DNA from 2 places in the Alteromonas sp. KUL17 genome. Region 2 is predicted to be linked to the other one. Evidence: riboswitches for the same ligand, from Rfam matches in the RefSeq annotation. Region 2 holds a riboswitch; the other holds the start of a gene.
The links. A riboswitch is a leader RNA that binds a small molecule or an ion and turns the genes downstream of it on or off. The one in region 2 is predicted to bind thiamine pyrophosphate.
Positions count from the first base shown of each region.

Region 1 (15,222 bases), on a different contig from region 2:
CCTGGGTTCGAATTTGAATTTCCACAGGAATGCCGTGCGGGCCAATTAATGACGTATGCAACGACTGATAGCCGTTGGTTCGAGGGATAGCGATATAATCTTTAAAACGGTTTTCAATAGGCTTGTACAGCCCATGCATAGCACCGAGGGCGCGATAACAGTTATCTACCGATTGAACAACGATGCGAAACGCATAAATATCCATTACCTCATTGAACATCAGTTCTTTGTTTTTCATTTTGCGGTAAATGGAATACAAGTGTTTTTCGCGACCCAGTACATTCGACTCAATTTGATAGGCGTCTAAACGAGTGTTCAGCTCTTCGCGAATGTTTTCGATAATTTCTTTACGATTACCGCGGGCCTGGCGCACAGCAGACTTTAGTGCGCGATGACGCATAGGATACATGGCCTGAAAACCTAAATCTTCAAGCTCATTTTTAATGTCGTGAATACCCAAGCGGTGGGCGATTGGCGCGTAGATTTCTAGCGTTTCTAACGCAATGCGGCGGCGCTTGTCTGGTCGTAATGACCCGAGCGTGCGCATGTTGTGCGTGCGATCAGCAAGCTTGATAAGAATAACCCTGATGTCTTGCACCATGGCCATCATCATTTTACGGAAGTTCTCCGCCTGCGCTTCCTGTTTAGTGCTAAACGCGAGTTTATCTAGCTTACTAACACCTTCTACCAGTTCAGCAACGGTATCGCCAAAAGCTTCGGCTAAGTCTTCTTTGCTGTAATGGGTATCTTCAATAACGTCGTGAAGGAGTGCCGCCATGATCGTTTCGTGATCAAGGTGCATGTCAGCCAAAATACCGGCAACTGCAACTGGGTGAGTAATGTACGGATCGCCGCTTGAACGCATTTGTCCGTCATGCGCTTCTTGCGCAAGCACAAAAGATTCTTGTACCAACTGAACGCGGTCGGCTGGTAAGTACTCTAAAACTTTCTGCTTTAAACCTTCAAACAAATACACAGTGAAGCGTGACCCTTATCTAACGTTACAACCCTAAGAATACGTTTAATTGTGCAAGAAGCCAATACGCCAAAAGTAAAGCGCCAGTGCTTTTTTCAAAGCACTGGCGCTAAAATACCGATAAAACCGTTAAAAAGAGGTTTTATTGATCAGATAGGATGTTTGCTACTGATGCAAATTCAGCATGTTCTTGCTGCTCTTGAGCTTGAAGTTCTGCTTGTTCAAGCGTAGCAGCCGTTACCAAACCTTCTTCAATTTCACGAAGTGCTGTAACAGTTGGCTTATCGTTTTGAACGTCAACCATAGGATCTTTGCCTTCAGTGGCAATTTGACGTGCACGGCGTGCAGCAACAAGCACTAGGTCAAAGCGGTTACCAATTTTATCTACGGCATCTTCTACAGTTACGCGAGCCATGTATTTCTCCGAAAATTAGGTTGAGCAAGTTATTCAAAAAACGGCCGCGTAGTATACACAGATACGTAGCGCGATCCTAGCGTTTTGTTTGAATTTGAAGCAGTCAGATCGCAGAGCGATCTTGTAATTAATGGGGTATTATCCCTAGCTTATGCAATACATACAAAAAGATCGTAGCGCGTGTAGCTCTTAAAAGTGACTCTCGGAACATAAAAGTTCATAGTGCCAGACTAGGGTAATACTAAAAACTACCAAACTATCTTATCACTTTAGATGAAGCAATAATTTAAAAGAATAACTACTTTTAAATACGCTCATTGTTAATGATGACTCATTGGACAATGGTCGCAGCGATGTAATTAAAAGTAATATTAAATCTTGCAAAACATGTTTTAAACGGCGATCGCTTAACTTACTATCTTGAGTAAGCGGAGCATAACACCTTAATATCGATTACATATCAAGGTACTTAGTTTCCTCATGAGCTTGGGTGGTAATATAACTCAAGAGCTTAGCCTAGTATTGCAATTGTGTAGCAGAGGGAGTTGTGGGTTAAAATGGAGCACGGAGTAGATAACGGAATCAATTTTTCTAAGAAAATTAAGCATGTTATCTTGGGCAACTGGCATCTATCACTTAAATACCAAACTCTTAATGACGGTGATATCTCTAGAGAGCTAGAGCCCCTTCTTTTTAATATTCTCTTATATCTTACTCTAAACAACGACCGAGTTATCTCAAGGCAAGAACTTGCTGACGAAGTGTGGAAGCAAAACTATGTAGACGACAACGCGATAAACCGAGCGATGTCAGAGCTAAGAAAAGCGCTGAAATCAGAAAACCAACGTGCGCAAATCATTAAAACCCATTATCGCGTTGGCTACAGCCTCACTGTCGAACCAGAAATTGTGTATATAGATGCATCAAAGCCAAAAGAAACGCAAACTCCTCTGGTCATTACCAAAGCAAAAGAAAGTATCGACATAGATAAAAATGCTAATTCTGTGATATCAAAAAAGTTAAGGCTCTTCCCCGCCTTCCTTCTGATCCTCACATCCGCCCTCGCAGTAGCGTATTACTTTTTTTCAAGCAGTGGGCTTAAAACGCCCGAACAGAGCTCTGTTATAGTTAAAGAAACGCTTCTATCATGGAAAAAAGGTGTTTCAGTGGCACCTTTAATGTCCAAAAGCAGACGCTTTCTTGCCTTCTCGTTCTCGGGTTCTGACGAAACTTCATTTAATTTATTCATTAAGAATACTGAAACACTCGAAGATATGGTTCTTTCTGAAGGAGGCGCACAAATATATCCAATTGCTTGGTCAGAAAACGATAGCCTTTTTTATCAAATAATAGATATAAAAGCGGAACACCCCTGCCAAGTATGGAAAGTCGATTTAACAGAAAACGGTTTAAACAGTAAGCATGAAAAATTGTTCGACTGTTATGGTATTAATTTACTTCACGCTGATACGGCTGATGATGGCAATACCCTGATATACACTAAATTCAACTATCGTAATATTCCCCACCTATCATCGATCGTACATAGAGATTTGAAAAAAAACTCTGAGTTCCAAATATCTTCGCCTCAGGTGTCAGAGTTTGGAGACTATTTTGTTAAGGTTTCGCATTCTGGCCAAAAAGTAGCAATCATACGTAAACGAGCCAAAGGAGTGAAAATACTTATCGCAAACAAGGATGGAAGCAGCCCTCAGGAAGTGGTCTCACTAGATTATATACTTGATGCAATAAGCTGGTCAGAAGATGACTCTCGGCTTTTCTGGGTTCATCGTGATAATTCATCAATCGCGTCATTATCAATAAACTCGTTGGAATTGTCTTACCAAACAATAAAGACAGAATCGATAGAGGGTGGAAAAATTGGTATAGACCTAGTAGATGAAACCACCATGATTGTAGCAACCGATTATGCCGACTCAAATCTTTATAGTTTGAGTACTAGCAAACACCAATTAAGAGACTTTTCAAGTACCAACCGTTTAGAAATAACAGCATCATCACTACATAACAAAGAGGCTACGTTTTATTTAGTTGGCTGGGGCAAACAGACGCTATGGAAGGAGGAAAGCGGAGCTAGGCAAGTGCTATTAGATTCGATGCCAGATAAAAAAATCAGCTATATGGCCGTTTCTGCAGATGACGTTAAATTTGCTTTGGCGAATAAAGACTCAATTTACATTTACAATACCGAGTCACTTGAGCTGGAAGAGGAAATTAGTCCACCAGGCCTGCTCAGCGATTTGTCTTGGCCGTTCAACAACAAACTTCTCGTCACATATGAAGTTAATGACAAATCAAATGCTTGGTTATATGACCTTGATTCAAAAAGCTATACTTTGATAGCAAAAGACGTTCTCGGTGCCGCAAGAATCGTTAATGACAATACTTTGGTTTACTTGAATTACGACCATAATCTCGTAAAGCAAAACCTTAAGACTGGAGAAATAGATATTGTTGTAGAACTATCTGCGGCAGCTAAGCTTCGTTGGACAGTTGATGAGCAATTTGTTTATTACACTGATGACGCTAAAACGGTATACCAAGTAGCTCTGGATGAGCAGAACAGGGAAGTGAAAAAAATTGCTCACACACACGAAAAGGAAATATGGCGTTTAATAGCAAATGATGATAAAACGAAGCCGAATTTATTCCTCACGTTGATAGAACGGAAGAATAACATGTTGCTAAAGCTCAATATCGAGAAAAAAAGTACCCTTGATTGATACTTTTCCCTCTGATTGTAGCTACATTACCCATTTCACGTTTAGGATAAGTAGAGTTATCGAGTTTTTAATTTACACGATGACTAATATTAAAATTCTCCTTTTCATACTGGTCTACGAAACCTACTACTTTTTAATTCACCGCATGGATTAACCCCTCTATACCAACACTATACTACCTCTTCTTGACTCATAATAATTTCATAAGATTTTAAAAAAACTTTAAATTACAAATAGATAAACCCTCAAGAAAGCATATTTCACTTAAGGATAAATATGTAAGTTTTTCATAAGAGAATTTAATAAATTTTCAGTTTAACTTTGGAAGTGCTATCGGGCAGCAGTAAGAAACCCCGTTTGAGCCACTTACTCATTCACACTTGAACTTACAAGGATTAACATTATGAAAAAACTATCATTAAAGAATATAGCACTCGCACTCAGCCTGACTTTTTCATCTGCCAGCGTATTAGCAAGCGACACTAGCAATGCAACAACGTCTATATGGGAAGTTTCAAATGGAAAAGATGTGGTATATGTCGGTGGCACAATACACATTTTGCCAATATCAGAATTCCCTCTACCCAAAGCTTTCAGTACGACCTATGAGAAAAGCGATACGTTAGTATTCGAGGTAGAACTGCCAGACCCGGCTGATTTAGCTACGCAACAGAAAATCATGGCCGCAGTTGCCTATAAAAACGGGCAATCTCTTAAGGATGAACTTTCCGAAGAAACCTATAGCGCCCTCAATACTTATGTAAGCGCATTTGGCGCCACCGCAGATCAATTGGCGAGTTTTAAACCTGGAATGGTCGCATCAATGCTCGTTACTATGGAAGCTCAACGCAATCAACTAGCGGGCGATGGTGTTGATGCCTATTTTACCCAGCTAGCAAAGCGCGACGATAAATCAAGAGAGTACTTAGAGACATTAGACTTTCAAATCCAAATGATGGCAAACATGGGTGAAGGCGAAGAAGATCGCTTTATTGCAGAAACGCTAACTACGCTCCCCGAACTTAAGAAGTTACTTACACAAACCATAGAGGCGTGGCGAACTGGCGATACTGAACAAATAAACGAATATGTTATTGAGAAGTTTAAACGTGAGTCACCAGCGTCTTTTGACGAAGTATTCACACAGCGAAACGTAAACTGGGTACCTCAAATTGAGGCCATGTTCGGCGACGAAGATCAAGAATTTGTACTAGTTGGTGCTGGTCACCTTGTGGGCGATGGTAATGTCCTGAAGTTACTAGAAAAAAAGGATACAAGATTCAACAACTATAGTGCCACAACAATGCCACTTTATCTGACGCCAAGCCATTACAACAATTTGGCTTGGCCTTTAATTTTGCTAGCGAGCAGCGAGTATGGCTGCTCACCGCGCATAGTCTCCATTAAAGACACCTCATTCAGTGTGGCAATTACTTTCACTCGAATCAGCTAAAGAGAGTAAAGTAGCTATCCATGATCTGTTAAAATTTATTCAAATATACCCAAGTTCGTATTTGCTAATTTGACACAACTAAGCTTTTGAGTCATGTCTAACTTCAAGCGCTACCGAGCAGTTCATCCAATAGCACTTGATGGCGCATTTGTTGTTTTCCCGTGCGAAGTCGCTGTGCTATCACGATGGCTTCCAAATCGTTTAACGCAGTCGCAAAGTCGTCGTTGATAATTACGCTATCGAATTCATTGAAATGAGACATTTCAGCTACGGCTTGCGCCATACGCCCTGCAATGACTTCTTCACTATCTTGACCGCGATTATTTAAACGCTGCTCTAGCACGTCGAGTGAAGGCGGAAGAATGAAAATACCGCATGTGTCTGGCATAAGCTTTTTAACTTGGCGCGCGCCTTGCCAATCGATATCTAAAAATACGTCAATGCCACGGTGCAAAGTTTGTTCAATCGTCACGCGGGATGTGCCGTAATAATTGCCAAATACTTCTGCGTATTCAAAAAACACACCCTGTTCAATCAGCGCTTCAAACTGCTCTCGGCTCACAAAATGGTAGTGCACGCCGTCGACTTCACCCGGACGAGGTTGACGTGTTGTATGAGATACAGACACCTGCATTGGCGTAGCTGTATTGCTTTCATACTTTTCCATTAGCGCCTTTATAAGGCTTGATTTTCCTGCTCCAGAAGGAGCTGCAAGAATGAATAAGTTGCCGAGTAGTGAAGCCATAGGGTATTAAAATTCTTTCAAAATGTGGTGATTTCAAGTGGCAATGATAGCATATTAAGCGGTTGTGCCGTACCTTTCATTGCATAGTGAAAACTTGGTTCATTCTATCAAGCTTATGCCGATGGGTTGCCACAGCAAAAATTAATGGGGTCAGAGTACTTTTTCTGGCCCTAAATGTACTCTGACCCCAAAACTAGGAAATAAAGCATGACTCAGCAACTTCTGCCGTGCGTAGAGATAAACCCATCCACTACGCCTGATGCCTGCGTTATCTGGCTTCACGGTCTTGGCGATTCAGGCCATGGTTTTGCGCCTATTGTGCCCGAGCTAAAACTGCCCGAATCAATGGCGGTTAAATTTCTCTTTCCTCACGCTCCAGAACGCCCTGTGACTATCAATGGCGGCATGAGAATGCGCGCTTGGTACGATATCAAATCGTTAGATTTTGAAAGCCGTGCGGACTTAGAAGGTGTAAAAGAGTCGGCTGCTCAGGTAGAAGCGCTTATCGAAGCACAAATTGAAAGTGGCATTCCTAGTGAACGTATTGTACTTGCAGGATTTTCTCAGGGCGGTGTTATTGCTCTGCACTTAGCACCTAGATATGCCAATAAATTTGCAGGTGTTATCGCTCTATCTACCTACATGTGCGAGCCATCACTTCTTGGAAGCGAAGCAAAAGACACAAACCGCGAAACGCCAATTATGATGGCGCATGGCGAGCAAGACGAAGTGGTGCCGGTATTTATGGGCAATGCTGCGTTTAAAACGCTGAGCGGAAGTGGCTTTAATGCCACGTGGCAGACTTACACAATGCAGCACAATGTTTGTATGCAAGAGCTTAACGACATTAGTGCGTGGCTTCAAAAAGTTCTAGGGTAATGCCTTAAGAGCCTGTTGGTTCTTGCTGCAAATTACGTTCATATAATAAAGATCAAAAGGCCCTAGTATTTGAACAAAAGAGAAAGCTGGTGAAGCAACAAAAGCCAGCTTTATTCTTAGCGTAAGTGGCTACACGTCTATCGATTGCAAAGTTGCGCCTTCCGTCTCTTCTTTATTTCGCGTTTATTCCAATAACTATTCGACGACTCTGTTGCGCCCCGCATTTTTAGCTTTGTAAAGGTTGTCATCGGCCTGCTTCAAACAAGCGTGCAAGTTTGTATCAGTAAGCGCAGTGGCTACACCAAAGCTTGCGGTTATCGAGTGATTAACATCACCCTCTACAAACGGATTAGCTTCAATCACCTTCCTCATTTTTTCCGCTAATTTTACCGCTTGGCTCAACGTTGCATGAGGGAATAGAACCAAAAACTCTTCACCACCGGTTCTTGCCACCACGTCAGTAGTTCTTACTGCTTCTTTCATTAGGCGAGTGATGTGTATAAGCACTTCGTCACCAATATCGTGGCCATAGGTATCGTTGATTGTTTTGAAATGGTCAATATCTACCACCACCGCACTTAAAGGGAAATGAGCACCGGGATCTTGCATTGCGCGTTCAAAAAAAACAGCTTCAAGGAATCGCCGGTTAGGAAGTTTTGTAAGCGGATCGGTATTAGCCTGACGCATGCGCTCTAGATTTTCACGCAGCATTTCTTTTCTGCTTTGATGCCAGAAATTTTCACCTATAAAAGCGACGCAAATGAAACAGAACGTAGCGATTAGGAAGCGGGAAACATGTTCTGCTGGGTACTCAGCCACTATTTTTTCTTGATTGTAGAGCATAAAAATAGCGATACCCATGGTCACTGCTACGTAAACCATGGCGGGCTTGAAACGCACAACAACTATCTGAATAAAAAGCAGGGGAAAAATAAAATAAAGCCCAGTGTTATTGAGCCCGCCGGTATAAACCAAGCCGTTTATGGTAAATGCTACCACTAAGCCTGCTAGATAATAGAAGACATCAACGCGAGGGAACATATGGGATAACGCCACATTGGCGTACACAAAAGCAGCTGACCCCGCCAGCGTTCCAACGAGCAATGGGTTGTTTGTGCCCATGTTGATCCACGCCATAAACGCCATAATGGTGCCACCAACATAAGATATGAAATATAGCGTTAAGCGCCTTCGTTTTGCTTCCGCTTCATCTTGCTGAGCACTTCTAAGTAATTGACGCAACGACGAACTGTCCATAAAAAGACTTATCTCCGCATTTAAAACTAATTGACCATTATTCCTTTCAGCATAGACTGAATGTCTAATAATAACCAAGGAGAAAACTGCGCCTAATTTCAAACATTAATACAGAAAATGCGTATACTACGGGGTATATCGTATGACGTTTTGTGATACATCGTTTTAGTTTCTTTTTATATAGTTTGGAATAGCCATGAGTCACCTCAACACTACCCGCACCGTTCGAATTGCTACTAGAAAAAGTGCTTTAGCGCTTTGGCAAGCAGAGTATGTGAAGGCAAAATTGTTGGAGCATTATCCGTCAATGACCGTTGAGCTTGTGCCTATGAGTACGCAGGGCGACAAAATTTTAGATACACCTCTGGCGAAAATTGGTGGTAAAGGACTTTTCATAAAAGAGCTTGAAATTGCCATGCTTGAAGGCCGTGCCGATATAGCCGTGCACTCTATGAAAGACGTACCGGTCGAATTTCCTGAAGGTTTTGGCCTTCACGCTATTTGTGAGCGAGAAAACCCGTTCGACGCCTTTGTTTCAAATAACCACGACAGTTTAGATGCCCTACCCCAAGGCGCAGTAGTAGGTACGTCTAGCCTTCGCAGACAGTGCCAAATTCGCAAGTATCGCCCTGACCTTATCATCAAGGACCTGCGCGGAAACGTGAATACTCGTCTAGCCAAGCTAGACGCAGGTGAGTACGACGCTATTATCTTAGCTTCTGCTGGCCTTATTCGCCTTGAAATGGAATCTCGTATTCGCATGCCGTTACCTGCTGATATTTCACTACCCGCCGTTGGACAAGGCGCCGTAGGTATTGAGTGCCGTAACGACGATGAAGAGCTAATTAAGTTGCTACAGGCGCTGAACCATACAGACACTAATACACGCGTTACTGCGGAACGCGCCATGAACGAGAGATTGGAAGGCGGCTGCCAAGTACCTATTGGTAGCTTTGCCACGCTTGATGGCGATGTGCTGACACTAACCGGTATGGTTGGTAAGCCAGATGGTTCAGAACTGCTCTTTGCTTCTGCTACAGCGTCGCGAGAAAAAGCCGCAGATATTGGTGTTGAAGTTGCGGAATCCCTTCTTGAGCAAGGTGCCGGTGAAATCTTAAAGGCGCTTTATAACTAAGTTATAGTTTGTCGAATGCGTGCAGGTTTACGCAGTAAAATAAAAGGATGAAAATTCGATAGTATGTTGCTGTTTACACGCCCACTGCCAAAGTTAAAAGCAAGCGCTTCTGCCTTTGAAAAAGCCGGAATTGACGCGGTAGGCGTTGCCACGTCTAACATCATTGATATTTCGTCTGAAAGAAAAGCTGCTGCAGAATTTTTAGCGTCAAATGCAGTAAACGCAATTGTTGTTACCAGCGTATATGCTGTAGACACCGTTATTGAAGGCTTACGCGAAACGGCTAACGACTTACCATTGATCATAGCTGTGGGCGATGCCACTGCACGAAAATTACAAGCGGGACTTCAGGCGTTTTCATCGACGCAGGTTGCTATTCCCGAAGCCCATACATCCGAAGGTATACTGGCAATGCACCAACTTAATGAGGCAAACTGTCAGCATGTCGTTATCATTAAGGGTGAAGGTGGGCGCGACGCCATAGCCACTGGATTAGACGAAAAAGGTATTTTAGTGAATAGCTTTTGCGTTTATAAGAGAGAGCAACTTACAAGCCCAATTTACACAAAACGGTGGAAAATGGGCGAAGTTAGCGGCATTATCGCTACAAGCGAAGCAATGGCACTGCAACTAATTGCGCAATTTGGCCAAGCACTTAAATCTATTAAATGGTTAACAGTGAGCGATCGAATTGCCAAAACCCTCACTAGCCAAGGCATTAAAGAGGTAGCGGTTTGTCAGCGAGCCACCGATCAGGCACTCATCGCCTGGGTAAAGGATAACTGGGAGTATTGAATGGCCAACAACAATGAAAGTAGCCCACAAAAAGAGGAACTCGTGAAAGTGGAAGCTGAAAAAGACGTTATCGAATCTTCTGCCACGCACAGTGAATCAACATCGTCGGGTGCTGCTAAAAAGAAATCGTCGGGAAATGGTCTACTGTGGTTTGTTGTAATCATCCTTTTCCTTATTGTGCTTGGTATGGCTGGCGCAGGTTACTGGTATTACATGCAGCAACAGTCGGCAAGCAAGGACTCTAAATCTGCACTTCAAACGACGACCTCTCAGCTAAACACTATTGAGCGTGAGCGCGCTGGTCTTGTTGCCTCTATCGACAAAGTAGCTCGCACCAACCAAACGTTAGAAAGCACGGTAGCCGAGTTAAAAGCGCAAAACGAAAAGCTGACGCTGCAAGCTGAATCGACCCTTGAACAACTAAATAATATGGAAGGTCGCCGCCCGGCAGACTGGCTCATTGCTGAAGCTGATTACTTAGTTCGCATGGCAGGCAGAAAGCTTTGGCTGGAGAATGACGTGCGCACAGCAATTTTGCTGTTGGTTAATGCAGATAAGCGATTAAAATCGCTGGCCGACCCGTCGGTACTACCTGTTCGTGCAACACTCGCTGAAGACATTCAAGCACTTCAACAGCTTAACCCTGTATCACAAAGTTCCGTAGCCCTTGCGCTTACAGGCATGATAGCGCAAATAGATAAGCTACCACTTGATACCTTTGAAAAACCACAAGACGCTAATGCAGAAAACACGACCTTATCGGAGTCTACTGACGACTGGCAAGAGAACCTTGCAAAGGTGTGGCGTTCACTGGTGAACGATTTTCTTACCGTAAAAACCATTGAAGGCCCGGTTGAACCGGTGCTTTCACTAGAAGCCCAGTTCCTAGCAAAAGAGCAGCTTCGTCTGCAGCTTATGCACGCGCAAACCGCCGCGCTTCAGGGCGATGCAGGGCTTTACAGCCAGTCGCTTCAATACGCTCAAACGTTAATTATTGAAAAGTTCGACACAGAAAAAAGCCAAGTAACGGGCTTTGTAGATGCACTACAAAACCTCATTGCTACTGATGTATCGCGCCCAATACCTACAGAGCTAGCGTCACAAAAACCGCTAGAGCGTCTATTGGATAGCCGCGTTAAACAGGTGTTCGGACAAGGAGCAAGTGCACTATGAAATGGTTAGCTATTGCCCTTGCGGTATTAGCCGCATTCGTTGTTGCACTAATTGTTGGCCCGATGTTGTTAGGCGATAAGGGCTACGTACTCATATCACTGGGTAACACCGCTGTTGAAATGACGGTGATTAGCTTTTGTATTTTAGTGATAGGTGCCGTCATTGCCTGGTACGTACTATCTCGACTTGTATTGTGGGCGTTAAGCCTGATCACAGGTTCACATAAATGGTTTGGCACCTTAGGTGAGCGTAAACGTAAGCGTGCGTTTTACGACGGCTTACACGCAATGGCTGCAGGTGATTTTGATACGGCTCAAAAGGCGCTAAGCAAAACCACCAACGGCGATTTCGAAGGCGTTAACTATTTGGCGTCAGCGCAAATTGCTTTTGCCAATAACGATTTAGCCAAAGCCCGTTATTTCCTTGTTCAGGCAACTGACTTTCCAAAAGCGAAAGTAGCCGCAACGGTCATGCACGCGCGTATTGATATGGCTGAAGAAAAATACGATGCGGCACTAGAGAAACTTAACGAACTTGACGAGCAAGAGCGTGAAAACAAGCAAGTTGTGCAGTTAAAAGCGCAAATTCTTGCCAAGCTAGGTAAATGGCAAGTGCTTCAAGAGAATTTGTCAGGCTGGCGTAAAGCATTGCCCAAAGCAGACTACACTGCGTGGAGCCAGCGCATCGCCAAAGGTAAGTTTGCCGAAATTGCCAGTAAACAAGGCGCTGTCGAGCTTAAATCGTATTGGGAGACCCTACCTCGTAAGCTTCGCCACAACGATGCTTACCGCGCGGCGTACATTCAACAGTTGCTTGACCAAGGTATGCATGCCGACGCACAGAATTTGCTAGTTGAATGGCAAAAACGTGGCCCGAACAGCGCCCTGTTTCCGCTGTTCACGCAGCTTAATATTCCTGATGCATCGCCATCACTACGACTGCTTGAAAGCTGGATAAAGCAAGACGAAGAAAACGTGTCGCTATACTCCACGCTAGGTCAAGTTGCATTTAACTCAGGCGATGATGTGTTGGCGGAAAAAGCGCTGCTTAAAGCCACTAAAATGAAGTCGCGCAAAGAGGACTTATTACTGCTATCTGCAATTAGCGAACGCAAGCACGACACAGCCACTGCGCTTCAGCTTTACAAGGAAGGTCAGCAGCTAGCCAGCTAGATGAATATTCATTTAGCTTTCTGGTAGTACTTGTATTACCCGTAAAATTGAAGATATAGTAAAAAGGAATTCTCAATTCGGGTTGTTTCAACAACAACCCGAATTGACTTAATCAACTTGTCGGAGTGCTTCACTGGTAACCCAGTAAGCTGAGACCGCGAAAGTGGGATCCGTAGAACCTGATCAGGCTAATACCTGCGAAGGGAACAAGAAAATACAATGTGCACAAATGTTAAACCGTGGTTTAGCGTTGTGAAGCGAAGTTGTTTTGCTGTTGATGATACAGACACACCCATTCCGGTGCTGCTCGTCACTCAAGGTAAACTGTTCAAGTTTATCCCCAAGTCAACATCAACGGTGTAAAGGGCTGTAATCACCAGAACCTTTACCAACAATCTCGCTAAAGTAACGGGGTTATCCCCTTCTACACTTACACTTTGTATTCTCCTTCACTCCTGACAAGCATTTTTAGAACCTAACTTTACAAGGTAAAATGCTATGTCGAACAGACGCGAACAGCGCCAACAAGCACAACAATTCATTAATGAACTTGCGGGCGAAGCTTACCCAAATTCAACACGCCACTACGAGTGTGGCAGCCGTGACGATATTCGTGTGGCCATGCGCCTTATTCACCAACACGACAGTTTAGTGGGTGGAACAGAAGACAACCCTATTTTAGAACCAAATCCGCCCATTCCTGTGTACGACACTTCAGGCCCCTACGGCGACCCACAAGAAAACATAGATGTGCACAAAGGCCTAGCTCCGCTTCGCCAAAAGTGGATTGAAGAGCGTAGCGATACCCTTGAATTAGAGGGCGTTTCGTCAAGCTTTGCAAAAGAGCGAGAAAACGACATATTTACCGAAGATTTCCGCTTTATTCGCAGCCGCAAACCACTAAAAGCAAAAGCAGGCAAAAACGTTACCCAGCTTCACTACGCAAGACAGGGCATTATTACCCCTGAAATGGAATACATTGCCATTCGCGAGAATATGGGTCGCCAAGCCATTAAAGATGCAGAACTGACGCAGCAGCACAAAGGCGAACACTTTGGTGCGAATTTACCCGATACCATCACGCCTGAATTTGTACGCCAGGAAGTGGCCGCAGGCCGCGCCATTATTCCATGCAACATCAATCACCCCGAGTTGGAACCAATGATTATAGGGCGTAACTTTCTAGTAAAGATTAACGCAAACATTGGTAATTCAGCAGTCACCTCGTCTATTGAAGAAGAGGTAGAAAAGCTGGTGTGGTCAACGCGCTGGGGCGCCGATACCATCATGGATTTATCTACCGGCAGAAATATTCACGAAACCCGAGAGTGGCTGCTGCGAAACAGTCCTGTTCCTCTTGGCACCGTCCCCATCTATCAAGCGCTAGAAAAAGTAAACGGTGTAGCCGAAGATTTAACGTGGGAGATGTTTAAAGACACCCTAATTGAGCAAGCCGAACAAGGCGTAGACTACTTCACCATTCACGCTGGCGTGCTGCTTGAGTACGTACACCTTACCGCAAAGCGGGTAACCGGCATTGTATCGCGCGGCGGTTCGATAATGGCAAAGTGGTGCTTAAGCCATCACCAGCAAAGCTTTCTGTATGAGCACTTTCACGATATTTGCGAAATTTGCGCTAAGTACGATGTGGCGCTGTCGCTAGGTGATGGCCTGCGCCCTGGTAGCGTAGCTGACGCTAACGACGACGCGCAATTCTCTGAATTACGTACCCTTGGTGAGCTGACGAAAATTGCATGGGAGTACGATGTTCAGGTAATGATTGAAGGCCCGGGGCATGTACCCATGCATATGATTAAAGCGAACATGGAAGAGCAGCTTAAGCACTGCCACGAAGCACCGTTTTATACCCTTGGCCCCCTCACCACCGATATCGCTCCTGGCTATGATCACTTCACTTCAGGTATAGGTGCCGCCATGATTGGTTGGTATGGCTGCGCAATGCTGTGCTATGTAACACCTAAAGAGCATTTGGGCCTACCTAACAAAGGAGACGTTAAACAGGGGCTAATCACCTACAAAATTGCAGCCCACGCTGCCGACTTGGCAAAAGGCCACCCTGGTGCACAAATTCGCGACAACGCCATGTCGAAAGCTCGCTTTGAATTCAGATGGGAAGACCAGTTCAATTTAGCTCTCGACCCACATACCGCGCGCGCTTATCACGATGAAACCTTGCCGCAGGCGTCTGGCAAAGTTGCGCATTTCTGCTCTATGTGCGGCCCTAAATTTTGCAGCATGAAAATTTCTCAGGAAGTGCGCGATGTGGCTAAACAAGCAGAGCAGCAAGAGTTTGAGAAAGAAAAAGGTATGAAAGACATGGCCCAGGCATTCAATCAGTCTGGCGCGGAACTTTATCACGCTGCAGATAGCAAGGTAGAGCTGCCATGATGGCGAAAGCGTCCATAAGCCCTGCATCCAACAACCTCACCACTGCACTTCCTGTAGTGTGGTGTGTGG
Region 1 covers NZ_BJKJ01000019.1:29,231-44,452, reverse strand. Annotated here, with positions in the region: gene spoT (bifunctional GTP diphosphokinase/guanosine-3',5'-bis pyrophosphate 3'-pyrophosphohydrolase) at 1-976, opposite strand, end outside; gene rpoZ (DNA-directed RNA polymerase subunit omega) at 1,119-1,391, opposite strand; gene KUL49_RS15380 (winged helix-turn-helix domain-containing protein) at 1,949-4,135, shown strand; gene KUL49_RS15375 (TraB/GumN family protein) at 4,539-5,588, shown strand; gene gmk (guanylate kinase) at 5,692-6,333, opposite strand; gene KUL49_RS15365 (alpha/beta hydrolase) at 6,541-7,212, shown strand; gene KUL49_RS15360 (GGDEF domain-containing protein) at 7,408-8,469, opposite strand; gene hemC (hydroxymethylbilane synthase) at 8,666-9,604, shown strand; gene KUL49_RS15350 (uroporphyrinogen-III synthase) at 9,668-10,399, shown strand; gene KUL49_RS15345 (uroporphyrinogen-III C-methyltransferase) at 10,400-11,572, shown strand; gene KUL49_RS15340 (heme biosynthesis HemY N-terminal domain-containing protein) at 11,569-12,744, shown strand; TPP riboswitch at 12,856-12,967, shown strand; gene thiC (phosphomethylpyrimidine synthase ThiC) at 13,243-15,153, shown strand; gene thiE (thiamine phosphate synthase) at 15,150-15,222, shown strand, end outside.
Region 1: another riboswitch for thiamine pyrophosphate. It lies ahead of thiC (phosphomethylpyrimidine synthase ThiC); the one in region 2 lies ahead of KUL49_RS16585 (TonB-dependent receptor).

Region 2 (15,222 bases):
GCAGCGCGTTGTTCAAATTATCGAATTCAAACACGTTAGGTATTTCGACAACCAACGTTTGCGCAGCAACTTGCTCAAGTAGAGCCTCACCGTCTTTCACCAAACGCTGCCACTGTGACAAATCGCCATAATCATGCAGCGCACCTAGCGCTATCTCATGATAAGAGATAGTACGCGTGAAAGGCGCATCAACAGGCACTTCAATACGACCTAGAATACTCACTACGTGACCATTAGCTTCAAGAAGCGGTACAAGTGACGCCGCATAGTCTGGACCATTTGCATCAAAAAGCGCGTAAAAGGTTTGCCCTTCAGGCTTACCGCGATGGATGGCTTTTACGCCCATCTCCGCAGCTTGCTCTTGCGAAAAGCTCCCTGAGATAACATGTACATTAAAACCGGCCTGAGAAAGCATTTGCGCCAGCAATTTGTTAACGGCGCCCATACCGCTGACTAACACGTCAGCCCCCTTTCGGACCGGCACTTTACTGAACGCTTGCCAGGCAGTAAGCATTGGACATGGCAACGCAGCAGCTAGTGCAAAATCAACGCTTTCCGGCACGACCATTACACGGCTAGCATACACTTCACTATGATCGGCAAAGCTTCCGTTTTCACCTAGGCTATGATGGTAAGCCACACGCTTACCCAATAGACTGTTATCAACGCCCTCACCTACAGCGGCAACAACACCCGCACCGTCCACACCGGGAATATGCCCTTTTTCCCAGTCGCGCGGGTTATCATCGATAAACTTCCAGTCAACTGGGTTAATGCCAATAGCATAGTTGCGCACGACAATACGCCCTGCCTTCGGCTCAGAAAACTCGCGTACCTGCTTTACCAGTGATGCGCCAGCTTGTTCAAATTGCCAAACGTTAGCTTGCATAAAAGCTCCTTAACACAGTGATTTTTCCGATTAGTCCCACGCAGGTGAAAAATCTGGGTTAGCTTGACGGTCGCCACAATCTAGCGCGTCAATCTTTGCGATATCGTCAGCGCTCAAGGTAAGTTCAAGCGCTTTGAAATTGGTTTCCAGATTCTTGCGCTTAGTCGACGATGGAATAGTGACTAAACCATGGGCCAGCTCCCAAGCTACCACTACCTCAGCAGTGCTCACGCCATGCTTATCTGCAATTGCAATGATGGTCTCGTCTTTTAGTACTTTACCAACAGCAAACGGCATATATCCTGTCACTGTGATACCGTGCTTCTCACAGGCTGCACGCACTTTTTCATTAGTAAGATAAGGGTGTACCTCTACTTGATTCGTGGAAATAACGCCCTCGCCCAAGATACTCACCGCTTCTTCTATTTGTGCCACGGTAAAGTTAGAAATACCAATTTCTTTTGTCAGGCCAAGTTCCTTAACGCGCAGCAATTCACCTAGGTACTCTTCCATGCTTTCACCGTTTTCCGGTGACGGCCAATGAATAAGTAGTAGGTCAACGTACGACAGTTGAAGCTTTTCCAAACTCTCTTTTACGCTATCCACAAAGCTTGCTTTATTCAGCTTGTCATTCCACACCTTGGTGGTGACGTAAAGGTCTTCGCGTGCAACAAGATTGTTTGCAATAGCGTCTTTAACAGCGCGACCTACCGCTTCTTCATTGCCGTAAATTTGCGCCGTATCAATATGACGGAAACCCACTTCAAGTGCCATTGTCACGCTGTTATAGGCTTCGTCGTCTTTTAAGCGAAACGTGCCTACACCTAGCGAAGGAATTTTAGATTGTGACTGATTTACATTCGGCATGATGCCTCCTTGTTGGTTCCGTTATTTATGAAAGTGAGGTAATACGTTGTCAGCAATGCGCTGCATCGCGCCTTCTACTGATTGCGTATTACGTCTGCAGTGCAGGCCAATATGATCAACCCCCGCATCTTTCATTGCATTGAGTTCTTTGATAAGCCCATTTACACCAGTTTCAACCCCGAATCGGTGGCGTTTTATGGGCGCTTCATCGTCTTCAACCAAATTAAGATGAATAAAACTAACGTAAGGCTTGTTGCCCGCGACACTTCGCCATAGTTCTACGCGCTTTGCATGGTCGTTCGGTGTACCTGGATACGCCAACCAACCGTCCATATTTTCTCCAACCCACTGAGGGCTTTGCTGAGCGAGCCCTGCAACGTACAAAGGCGGCGTGGTTGAGCGCGGTAACAGTGACATGCCAGGCTTAAGGGAATTCTCACCGTGCTTTACAATTTCCAGTGACTGCCTGAATTGCTCGCCGCGACTGTCAAAATCGACATCGAACAACGGATACTCAACCGGTCTATCCCCACTGGCTACACCGAGTATAAGGCGGTCGTTACTTAGCTGCTGCACCGTTGCTGCCGCCTTTTTAACAAGCCATGGCTGCCTAAGAGGTAAAACAACAGCGGCTGTGCCTAATAAAATATTGTCAGTGATACCCGCTAAATAGCCCAGGTAAGTGAAGGTTTCGAAAACCTGAGCGGCGTCACCAAAGCTAGGGTCGTAAACTGGTACATCTCGTACCCACGCTGCTTTAAACCCTAGTTTGTCGGCTAATTGAATACGGCTGTGATGCTCGGTCATATCAGGTACGCCGAATGGCGTACCTTTTGTGGCGTCGAAATGCGCCCAGTCGTTATCTAGCGGAAGCTCTACACCTACTGAGAACGTATGTTGTGCAAGCTTATCAAAGGTATTTGTCGTCATTGTGACCTCCCTACGCGCTCGTTGTGTTATTCGCCGTATTCACAGTACTAAGTGCGCGCTTGTCTAAATAGCCGCTGTAACGTGTAACAAGTAACGCTGCAACAGAAATAATTGCGCCAATCCACGCGGTATCAGATAACTGCATACCATCTACAATTGCACCGCCTAGAATTGAACCCACTGCTATGCCTATGTTAAATGCCGCAATATTTAAACCTGACGCTACATCAACAGCATTAGGGGTAAACTTCTCTGCTAATTGAACAACGTACACCTGAAGTCCTGGAACATTGCCAAAGGCAAAGGCGCCCCAGACTAAAACGGTGATCACTGCGGCAACTTTACTGCCCATGGTAAACGTCAGGGCAAACAAGATGACTGCTAGGGCTGAAAAGATGATTGTTAACGCGCGGATTGGGCCTTTTTTGTCAGCAAGCTTGCCGCCATAAATATTGCCTACCGCGACAGATACACCGTAAACCAGCATAATTAAGCTGATAGCTGAGGGCGCAAACCCAGCCTCTTCCTGTAATATAGGCGCGAGATAGGTGAATGCCGTAAATGTGCCGCCATAGCCCAATATCGTCATTAGATACACTAATACCAGACGAGGCTGAACCAACACCTTCATTTGTTCACTCAAGGTGGCCGGTTTACTTTGTTTAAGATTGTTCGGTACCAGCAACGCACTGCCTATTAGCGCAAGCGTGCCAAGCGCGGAAACCACAAGGAAGGTTGCTCTCCAACCGAAGTTTTGACCAATCCAGGTACCTAAAGGTACGCCAGTAACCAAGGCTACGGTTAAGCCTGTAAACATAATGGCAATTGCACTGGCTTCTTTTTCTTTCGCCACTAGCCCTGTAGCAATAGTTGACCCTATGGAAAAGAACACACCGTGCGCTAAGCCTGTCAAAATGCGAGCTAAAATTAAGCTCTCGTAGCTAGGCGCTTGCCAGGCAAGAATATTACCAGCCACAAATAGCGCCATTAAGCTAAGCAGAACATGCTTTCTATTCCACTTTCCCGTAAGGGCGGTAAGAACCGGTGCGCCAACGGCAACACCAACGGCGTACAAGCTTACTAGTAAGCCTGCGCTTGGTAACGTAACGCCAAGATCAGTAGCAATGGTGGGGACAAGCCCCACTATCACGAACTCTGTTGTGCCAATAGCAAACGCACTTAACGTTAACGCAAATAATGCAATAGGCATTTCAATTATCCTCAAAAAGTAATTAACGAGATGGCTTGATTAACAACGCCACCATTGGCTTCTAGAACGAACAACTACACCGTTTTTTGAAAGCCATTAATAAAGTGCGTACAGTTTGACGATAAATTTATTTGCAAAAAACAGCACTAATGACAAAATACTTTTGCGATATTTGAAAATATAAGGTGTGCGATGCCAGTCTCATCAAAAAACTGAAGATTTAGAAGCGTTCCTAACCGTTGTGGATACAGGTAGTTTTTCCAGTGCTGCCAATCTACTCAATCAGCAGGTTGCAAAAGTGAGTAGAGCGGTTACCCGTCTAGAAGATGGCTTAGATGTAACCTTATTGAATCGCACTACCAGACGGTTGGAATTAACAGAAGAAGGTGAGCTTTTCCTGCAATATGCCAGAGACGGGCTAAATATATTAGAAAAAGGTGAAGAAGCATTACGGCTATTAAAGCGGGCTCCTTCTGGAAAACTTCGGGTTGATGCTGCGAGCCCGTTTGTGTTCCACCAGCTAGCGCCGTTAGTGGGTGAATTTCGAGAAGCATTTCCTGACATAACACTCGATATCACCAGTCACGACAGCATTATCGACCTGTTGGAACATAAAACCGATATCGCAATACGTATTGGTGATTTAAGCGACTCTAACTTGCACGCTAGACGTTTAGGAAAAAGTAAGCTGCATATTGTGGCAAGCCCACAGTATCTTGAAAAATATCCCATATCTGAAGGTGAGGATGGAATTAGCACGCTAAACAAACACAAACTGATTGGCTTTAGCGACTCACCAAGTCTAAATAAATGGCCGCTCAAGCAAGATATTAACTTGCAGTACAGTCTTCGTGCGTCAAGCGGCGAAACTATTCGCCAGCTGTGCTTGGCAGGTCAAGGTATCGCGTTACTTTCTCACTTTATGGTACACAAAGATATCAGTGCAGGCTCGCTGGTAGCGCTATTTCGCGACGATATCGTCAGTCCAAACCGCAGAGAGTCGGTACAAGCGGTATACTATAAAAATAGTGCAGTATCGTCTCGTATCTCTGCGTTCTTAGATTTTATACAGCCTCGACTAACTCTTTAACTTACCTTTATTTCGCGTGGCCTTTACCTAATATCTTTTTAAGTGTGCTTTGAGGAAGGCCATTTACTATTAGCGCGGCTATCATCAATATTGCACCGGCCATAACCATAGGCAGCAGCGTTTCTTTAAGCAATATCACAGAGCTTACATAACCCACTATCGGCGTGAGTGTACTAATAAGAACAATTTTATCTGGGGGTAATTTAGGCCCCGCCGCTACCATGAGGCCAAAACCGAGACCCGTTGCCACTGGCCCAATGTACGCCAATAGTAACCAATCGCTTATATCGTAAGCCCCAAAATTAGGTGTTGGTTCAACTATCAGTGCAATAGCAAGCATGGCGAAACCTGCGATGGTAAACTGCCAGAAGACAGCTTCAATGACGCTTCCCTTCCACTTATGAAAAGACACTCTTCGAATAGCGACCGCCCACAATGCAGATGCCAGCAACATACCAAAGAGCGGTAGCCATGCGCCCGGTTGTCCCGAAGCAAATAAAATCATTGCACAGCCAATGGTAGATATACCGGTTAGAATTAATCGCTTAGAAGGCGGGCGTTGCCGATACCACAGAGTGTCGATAAGCAGCATCCAAAGCGGTGTAGTGTAAATAAGAATACTGGCCGTGCCGGCAGGAATAAACTGCAGTGAGACAGTAATAAGCCCCATTGATAGGATAAACTGGAAAAAGGCAACGACAAACACCACCGAGCGATCTTTACGATTGAGCACCGGTAAACGTTTTTTGGTGATAAGTACAAACAGCGCGAGTACGGGAAGGCTTAACAAGAAGCGCAAGCACACCATCCATACAGGCCCTACAATCTCAAGCCCTAATTTCATGCCTGGCCAGTTAAGTCCTAAACACAACACCGCAACCAAAAGCATTTTAATGCCTTTTGATTGCTCTTTTTCCGCCACCGATGATGAAGACATGCGTTTTAAAAAATCCAATTACACGAACTGCGTTAAGAGAAGTTTCTACCGCCTGGTAAGCTGAATGTAGGCGGAGAATTTTGAGGGCGCAAATATAAGTGAATTAGCAAGGGATTAAAACCTTCCTGACCGTGCAAAGACGCCAACTTATCGACCAAATGGTCAATTTTTTTAAAACCTTGTGGAAACTTTGCTATACGGGTGGTTAATCACTGATAAACACTATAACCTACAGGTACAATGCAACAGACAGCAGCTTCCGCTCCCCTTTTTCTATTTTGCTAACGCTGTGCATGTACTTATCTGGCCGAAAAAAGTAAATGCGGTTAAAGAGATTAAAGATGACTTTCTCTGCCCAAAATTGACCGCCGCGCTTCGGCTTTTTTAGTACTACATTAAATTTAAAGTAACGCCCGCTGCCCATAGGGTCATTATGTTCTAACACACTATGACCCTCTTTGTAGGTAACCACATTTATGGCAAATCGTTTTGATGAGATTAAAGCCTTGTTGAGCACTTTAGCCATGCTATTTATACCTTGATTGATGGGGACGTGTTCTAATTTAAACACGCACGGCTATGGTCTGGAAGCGTATGCTGAGTTCAGATAATGCTTTGATATACGCGAAACGTATATGCCTAGGAATATAAAAACTAGGCTAAGGTGGGATTTGTCCACTTCATGATTTTAGCGTTTTCTTTTTGTGCGCTGTTTCCATTACTCTTGTCATGCCCGTCATCATTATTTTTTACGGTGTAATAATTTTTGCGGGTTTCTATATGCTCAAACCCCGAGCTCTCATAAAGCGCAATAGCAGTATGGTTACTTTCACGCACTTCTAGCCACATTTCACGCATTGCATTTTTTACCGATGTCTCAATGACAAAATCAACTAAAGCGCGACCTACACCCTTGCCTCTTGCGCAACTGTCTACCGCAATATCCATCAGCGTAGCTTCATCAACGACTTCAAGCATGATGGCATAGCCAACAATCTTGTCATTTTCAAAGGCAAACACCCCGTAATAGGGTTTGGTGAAACAATCCGCGAAGGTACTTAGTTTCCAAGGCGACACTTGTGCCTCTTGATGGATAGCATGCGCAAGTTCAATGTGCTCGTTAAAGCCTTGTGGCGGTACGATTGTTAACTTCATCGACAAAACTACTGGCCGTTAGCGGAGTAGTTTAATTCGCGTGCTGCGCTGATAAGCTGCGCCCACAGTTCCCGTTTTTGTACAGTTGAGAGTTTTAGCGGTGTGGCTGGCAATATAATGGCCGTTTCGGTTACCGATAGCGTACGGCCAATCATTATGGTGCTAGCCCACTGTGACGGTATACCCAACTGAACACAGGCTAGCTGCAAGTCTTTTAGCCATTGCTGTGATTTCGCTTTCTGTTCGGCACTTAACGGGATACCTTCTGGCGATACCGGCCCTTTTGCGCCAATAGACTTTGTTAAAGACTCTTGCGAGGTAACCGAATTGTCGAAAGACGGCGAAATGTTGTGTGACTGTGAAGCACCTGTTTCGGTTTGCCCTGCTTTCCCGTCATTGTGCGACCCGCCAGGTGTGGAAAGTTTTGCTGCCCCGCCGTCTTTAGGTTTAGCCTTATCTTTCGTGCTACTGCCAACATTTGCCCGCAACTGAGCAAGCCGTGATTGCTTTTCTTCTTGAGATATTGGCGTTGAAGGCGGCTTATTGGTTTGAGCGTTTTGGCTGTAGGGTAACTGTGTCGATGAACTATTTGTACTGCCGACGTTGCGTTGTGCTGCATTGGCGTTGTTTTGTTTCGCTTGGTCTTCCTGCTTTAGCTCAGTGTAGGCGTCTTTGGTGATCCAAACAGGGATCCCCATTTCTTGTAAAACCGCCTGCTGATATGAAGTAAGAGACATTGCGTAAAAACACCTAACGTGAATAGTTCATTATATTTGTTTAGTTTACTAAAGTTGCAGGCTTGGTTGAATAACTATCGCGTTCTTTTGCTTGGATTGTACTTGCTCTTTAATGCTCAAGCGCTAATTCATAAGCGTTAATTCATAAGGGTTATTCGCGAATTTATAATGCCTAGTCCATGGTATAAGAGGAAATAAAACAGCTGCAGCAAATTAAGCACTAGCAACAGAAACCAATAAAATTTAAGAAGAATTTAACAAAGAAACGATTTAGGATTTGAACGTAAACGTTCACAAGAAGAGAAAGTGGCAGGGGTGGAGGGACTCGAACCCCCAACCATCGGTTTTGGAGACCGCTGTTCTACCAATTCGAACTACACCCCTAGCGCGCTGTGCATTATACGGATGACATTAAAAAGGTAAAGCCTTTTTATCACTACCATGCACTGCATGCTTAATTAACACGCAATGCGCTGTTTTTTCAATCGAATAACACCAAATAGGCTTTATCCATCACCTGTGTTTTGTCTTATTGCCCGCTTTTAAACCGACTTCTATGCAGCGTCACTTTTAAATGCGGAGCAGTTTATGACAATTAGACCTTATTGGCGTTAAGCGCAGCAAACCACAGGTCATTAGTGATGGCGACAATCTCGGTGTGCAGATCAAATTTCGCTATCGCGTCGTGCTCATCGATATTCATTAGCTTGGCGTAATGCTTAACGAGCTCTCTACTTTCATTGATTTCAAGTTTATTGATAAGGCAGCAACTTGCTAAATCGAAGTAGCGGTTTCCCATGGCGGCATATTCCCAATCAATAATTTTGAGTGAGTTATCTGCGCTCAGTAATAAGTGATTAGTTAGCAAGTCATTATGACATAACACATAGTCGTCATCGTCTTGTTCACTTTTTATTACTTGTTTCCGCAATGATTGGGCTTTTAGATAAAGCTCACTGCTCATATCGAGCTGTGCAACATTAATATAATGCTGCCATCTTGATGCTAAATCTAATGGCCTAGCGGTAATGGGCAAAGAATGAATACGAGCGAGGGTGTTGGCCAGCTCAAGCATTGAAAGCGTCGCACTTTCACTGTGCTCTAGCCACTGCTCAACCCAGATGGTTTCATCATCGCTTAACCATATAGGTTGCGGCGCTACTCCCAACCTATAAAGCTGTTGCTGCAAAGCAAATTGGTGCGCACGATTAACCCCACTAAAGTCATCTTCGCCCATCCATTTCACCGCTAAGTCGACAGGGTTATGATCCGGCTTTGGTTGCCCACTACTTTGAAGGTTATTTGCAGTCAAGGGTAACTGACTATCTGCGAGCTCTTGAACGCGGTAAACGTGATTTACCGCTCCTGCAGGGTGTGACGAAATTTTCGCACTGTCGCTAAGATTAAGCGCCTTTTGCAGCGTGGCGATGATATCCAACCTGTTCACCTTGTTTTTTATATTGTATTAGCCACTGGTAATACCCAAATACCGCAAAACCAACATAGCCTAAGAACAGGCAAGCAGATAATGCATAACCCACTTGCAGGTATAAATAGGCGGACGCTAAATTGATGAAAAACCAATAAACCCAGTTTTGCAGGATTTTATGCGCCACCATAAATGTTGTGACTACACTCAATAAATTAATGCTCGCATCTAATAGTAGGTACTCACTATTGAACTGTGAGCCTGCCACCTCAGACAAAACCCAAGCGAGCAATAACATACTCGGCACAATGAGCAAATGAGCCCAGAACGGCCAATGAAGCACTGGCTTAACATCGCCGTCTTCCGCCCCTTTCGACCACTGATAATAACCGTATCCCGCCATTATCATATAAAAGAAGTTAAGCGCAGACTGAAATGGCAAAGTCACCTGCCAAAATAGCCAGGTGTAAATTGCGGTACTCACAAAGGCGCACAGCCAACACCAGCTGTTCTGTTTTGCGGCTAACAGCACATAGGCAATAGCGAGGACAACCGCTACCCACTCTAAAAGCGAAGTAGCGGCAATTTGTGAGGTAAACTCAGAAAAAAAGCTAGCCATTAAGATGACTTTCTAGATTGCATGGCATCGAAGTTTAAGAACTTGGCCACGAAAATAGCCTGCCCCACTTCTTCATGGGTCCTTTGCATTTCTTCACCAAGTACTTTCATAACCACACCATAGTCACCTGTAACCTGCGTGCTGGTTGAGCTTGTTGAAACTGCAATATCACTATAGCTATTTAACCTATCAATGAAATCTTGAATAGGTGGAATGTATTCGTTAACCAATGGGTACAACGACAGTTCAACCATAACTTGCATGTCTGTTTCCTTTTATTTTAAAACGCGTACTTAACAGTAACGCCAAACTGACGACCGTTACCTATTTGGTAATATGGCTCATCGAAGGCATACTCATCGCGAGGGTCGTTGCTGAAACCACCGAATCCACGGGTGTAAAACTCACGATCAAACGCATTTTGTACCCACAGTGATGTCTGCCAATCACCGTGTAACACCACAATCTCCGAATTAACCAGCGTAGTACTTGGCGAGGTTACATCATGGCCGTCAGAAAAGCGGTATTCGCTTTTGTAATCTACATCTACACGCCAGAGCATGTTATCTGTAAGTGTGTACTCACTATACAGGTTTGCGGTCCACTTAGGTGATTGAGCCTGTCTTTGCTCAGACACTTCAGTACCGTCTGCAAGCGTATACCCTTCAAAGGTAGCGCTTAGATATCCAACACTTGCATCTAGCTGCCATGCATCACTAGCAATCCAGCTAAGCTCCAGCTCGGCTCCTTTGTTTGTTCCTAAATCAGCATTATCAATAATATCTACGAACCCTGCCGTACCGTCATCACGAGTGATAACGTCAAAATCGCTCACCTGAGTATCTTTTCTATCCATATAGAAAATTGCAGCGCGAGCAATTAGGTCAGGCGTAAGTAATGGGCCCTTAACGCCTATTTCGTAGTTCCAGTTATATTCTTCGTCGAAGAATCGCTGATTGTCATTCACGCGGCTGTCGGGGTTAAAGCCTGCCCCTTTATATCCGCGTGAAATACTGCCGTAATAGAAGTGATCGCCTTGTGTATACTGAAGCGCGACTTTCCCGCCTACCATGGTGGTGTCGAACGCGCGAGTAAGTTGGTTGTTGTCAGCGTAATCAAAATCGTAGTTTTCTACTCTTAACCCTGCTACCAGTACTAAATTTTCGTTCAAACGACTTTCAGTCTGAGCATAGATAGCGGTCGTCGTAGGCGTGTATTCACTGGCAAAGTCACTATCCAAATAAGTGTATTGACGTAGCAGCTTTTCTTCCGTGCTTTTATAAAATACGCCTATTGTCCAGTCAGTCATACCATCAAAAAGTGCGGCACTGTCAGACGACACGAAACGCATCTCGCCGGTCTGTGTTTCTACATCGCGATAATAGGCGTCAAAAGACGTGTAACCCCACGGGTGAAACCCTGTGAATGTCCAGTCTTCATCGTAGCCATAAGCAATATTGTGAGAAGCATGGGTGGCAATTAGAATAAAGTCGCCCGCTGCTGTATTGGTTGTAGAGCGCGCGCTAACAGCGTGGGTTTGGTGTTCGTCAAATCCAGGTTCATCAGACAGCGTTTTGTTGTCATTGTCTAGCGAGAATGCATCGTAACCGTTATCGATATCGTACCAGCGATAAGTAAGCGCAAGTGTGGTTCGCTCATCTACACTACCTTCAACGGCAAAGCGCAGTGCGGTTTCATCGATATTCGCGGTATCGCTTCTATTTAAGAACGTATTCTCTACAAAGCCATCACTGCGATTATGAACCAGCGCAACACGATAGCCCCAATCCGTGTTGATATCATCACCAGTGGCGCCTTCAATACGGTAACTCTCTTTGTTCCCAATGCGGGCTTCAACGTAGTCAGGGGCGTCGCTACCCACGTCATTACTGGAGAGTTTAACCGCTCCGGCCAATGCACCTGTGCCGTATAAGGTAGCCTGAGGTCCGCGATACACCTCTAGTTGTTTAGTATCAAAAATAAGACCTGCCGCAGCAAGGCCTGAAAATTCAAATTCATCGACGATAAAGCTTACAGAAGGATTGATAGGCTCGGCGAACTGACTACGCTCTCCAATACCGCGAATTTGCACGAAGCGGCCGCGAGACGCACCAGCTGCAAAGTTTACGTTTGGAATACTGTTTAGCACACTGTCGATATGGCTCGGCTGTCTACTGCGAAGACGCTCTTGATCTAAAATGGTCGCGCTAGCACTTAACTGGTCGAGTGTAGTTTGACGAAAATCACCAGATACGATGACGCGCTCAATATCTGATGGCGTGCTATCTGAAGTGTTACTTACATTGGTTTGTTGCGCATAGGCCGCAACGGAACTAGCAAGCAGTGAAAGTGTGAAAAGTGTTTTATACATGGGATCTCTTATTCTTATTTAAGAAAAAAGATCCGGGTCTAACGGCAGGTGATAAGGCTATATTGTGAACCATCCCTACGCCGGTATTATCCGGATCAGGTTTAAGGGTTCCCACGAATGTGGATCTCAGACCGAAAACGGACACCCCTTGGTATAGTGTTGCGCTGCTAAAACTAGCAAACTCAACTTCTGCGACGGAGTCTACCAGTTCGATACACGCCGTCAAGCAGATAAGACGTTAAGCTAACGTAAGGTTTTATATATGATATAAGGCGTTGAAAGCTTAGGGCTATTCAGCGTCAATATTCATATTTAGGCGACGTACTTCATCGTCAGTTTGTGCTTTTAAACCTTCCAACGTTTTGCCGTGTGCCGTCGGTTGACGCGTATCAGGGTCAACTTTTACAAAAACGATATCGTCTGCAAAACAGATGGTTTTCTTGGTTGCTTTGTTGCGTACCAAGCAGCTTACGGTAATAGATGTGCGGCCCACAGCTTTAGTTTCTAGACCAAACTCTACGATATCACCCTGCATAGCCGGTGATTCAAAACTAATTTCACCAATATGCTTAGTTACCAAGCAATTAGTCTCTAACTGACAAATAGCCCAAATTGCAGCTTCTTCGTCTATCCATTCTAACGCGCGGCCACCGAACAAAGAATTGGCGTAATTAAGGTCGTTTGGCATAACTAGACGCCGAGAAAGAAAGCGCATTCGAATTCCTCATTATAAATCGCTACTATAGCGTTAGATTATACCGAAAAAACTGATTCATGGCGCTAACTCAATTACGCGAATGGCTATTAGACCCCTATTTTGAAAATAGCGGCGAAAATGGCTGCAAAAAAAGCTCTCACGCTTCACACTTATCAAACGTGACTTGCCCGCTTCACCGGAGAATGCTTGTAATATCTGGCAATGATGATTTTTGTGAAGCTGCCAAACATAACATTCAAGCCTTTGTAGATGAAGTTTCATCTATAAGCGTTGTGAATTTTACTGGCGATACACTTAAGGGAAAGAACCGCAAACAAGTACTGGGGAGCGAATGTGACATTGCCACATTAGACTGTCGCGATTCATTCAAACCTGGCGACGTGATGGCAGTGGCGGGTATCGTTAAACGCAGTGGTTGTTTAATACTTATTTGCCCTGCATTGAGTGAATGGGTTAACAATATTTCGGTCTCGTTCCTGTCGGAGGGGTTTACGCTTACACAGAGTCGATACCTCGAACGTTTTATAAAGCACCTGCGCAACAACGACTACGTGGCATTTCACACTGAAGAAAAAACCACGCTTCCAGATACGGCTATGTACCGTATTAGCGAAGGCTTAACATCAAACGTCTATAGAGGCTCACTATTTAAATCAGAAGAGCAAGAGCAGGCATACAGTCGTTTATATCAAGCACACTCACTTAATAAACTAAACGCGCTAATTACTGCCCCAAGAGGCAGAGGCAAGTCATCATTATTAGGTATATTCATTGAAAGCCTAATCAGACAGGGTAAAAATGTACTATTAACCAGTGAACGCTTCGATAATGTGAAGAACGTGCTTTCACGTATTCAACAGCACGAAATAGCCGGTGTCAAAACACAAAAACCATCCACCGCTAACATTCAAGCCCAACTAAGCCTTGGTGATAAGAATGAGACAGCGACGTTTGGCATTGTAAAATGGGTGCCCCCTGACAGTGCCTTGTTATATACCACAGAAGATGAAAAGTATGACGTTGTAATTGTTGATGAAGCGGCTTCAATCCCCCTCCCGGATGTATACCGGATCATAGCCAACCACAAGCAGTGGGTGCTTAGTACTACGCTTTTGGGTTATGAAGGCTCAGGCAGCGGCTTTATTCACAAGCTCATCCCTAGTTTACCGCCATCAGCTATCCATTTAAGACTATCAACGCCGTTACGATGGTTCGAACATGATCCCATTGAAGCCTTTTTCAATACGACTTGTTTATTTGAGAACAGAGATGCGGCGCGCAATATTGGCAAGATTAATTTCAAAAACAGTATTAACCCACAGATAGATTACGATTTTTCCATAAGTTCGTTTAAAAGCATTTCCGAAGAATCGCTTCAGCAAATAATGTCGCTACTTTCATTAGCCCATTATCAAACTACGCCCGATGATTTTATGCGCTTGATGGATAGCCCGGATGTACTTGTTGCCATACTTAAATTCAGCGACAACGTGATAGGTGCTGCAATCATAAACACTGAAGGTAGCGACTACCTGAGCGATACCGCATTGGGCATTGCGTCTGGAAAACGTCGTCCTAAAGGGCATTTAGGTGCACAGCGACTTGCTCTGTTGTCTGCTGATGCAAAAACAGCAACGTTTAGATATTGGCGTATTAATCGTATTGCCGTCGATACGGTGGCGCAGAGTAAGGGTATGGGCAGTTACTTGCTACAAAGAGTTAGTAATGAAGCCAAAAAGCAAAGTATTGACGCTATCTGTACTTCTTATGGAACGACACAAAAGTTAGACAGCTTTTGGACAAGAAATGGATTTGAGATTGTAGACTATGGGCGAAAGCCTAATAAAGCCAGTGGCGAAACCAGTGCACTAGCGTTATATCCTCATTCCAACAGAGCAAAAAGACTGCTTTCTGAATTGGTAGCGCTAAAAGAGAGCTTTAAATTCGATAACCAGTTAGACAACGTGCCCATTAGCATACTGACAATCTATGTAGAAAAGTTAGTACATTTTACCCAAGGCACACGCACTTTAGATGATGTTTGGCCGATATTACATAAAATTGCGCGTTATGCAGAGACTCACCCTACACCAAGCGCAAATACTCAACTGAACAAGCCAAATAACACAATACTGTATACGCTATGGCGTCTTGTTGAAATCATTACCACGAAGCGCTTTCTCAGAAAAGTACTTACACATTCAGATATGAATGCGAAGCAACTTGTTTCTACATTCAACGAAGAAAACCTAAAAGCACGTGGGTTAAAA
Region 2 covers NZ_BJKJ01000023.1:231-15,452, reverse strand. Annotated here, with positions in the region: gene KUL49_RS16650 (alcohol dehydrogenase catalytic domain-containing protein) at 1-889, opposite strand, end outside; gene dkgB (2,5-didehydrogluconate reductase DkgB) at 920-1,756, opposite strand; gene KUL49_RS16640 (TIGR03571 family LLM class oxidoreductase) at 1,778-2,686, opposite strand; gene KUL49_RS16635 (MFS transporter) at 2,697-3,896, opposite strand; gene KUL49_RS16630 (LysR family transcriptional regulator) at 4,084-4,986, shown strand; gene KUL49_RS16625 (DMT family transporter) at 4,994-5,923, opposite strand; gene KUL49_RS16620 (hypothetical protein) at 6,153-6,449, opposite strand; gene rimI (ribosomal protein S18-alanine N-acetyltransferase) at 6,578-7,078, opposite strand; gene KUL49_RS16610 (alanine acetyltransferase) at 7,087-7,815, opposite strand; tRNA gene KUL49_RS16605 (tRNA-Trp) at 8,123-8,199, opposite strand; gene KUL49_RS16600 (phosphotransferase) at 8,411-9,262, opposite strand; gene pnuC (nicotinamide riboside transporter PnuC) at 9,219-9,863, opposite strand; gene KUL49_RS16590 (hypothetical protein) at 9,863-10,126, opposite strand; gene KUL49_RS16585 (TonB-dependent receptor) at 10,144-12,234, opposite strand; TPP riboswitch at 12,290-12,393, opposite strand; gene KUL49_RS16580 (acyl-CoA thioesterase) at 12,524-12,949, opposite strand; gene KUL49_RS16575 (GNAT family N-acetyltransferase) at 13,009-15,222, shown strand, end outside.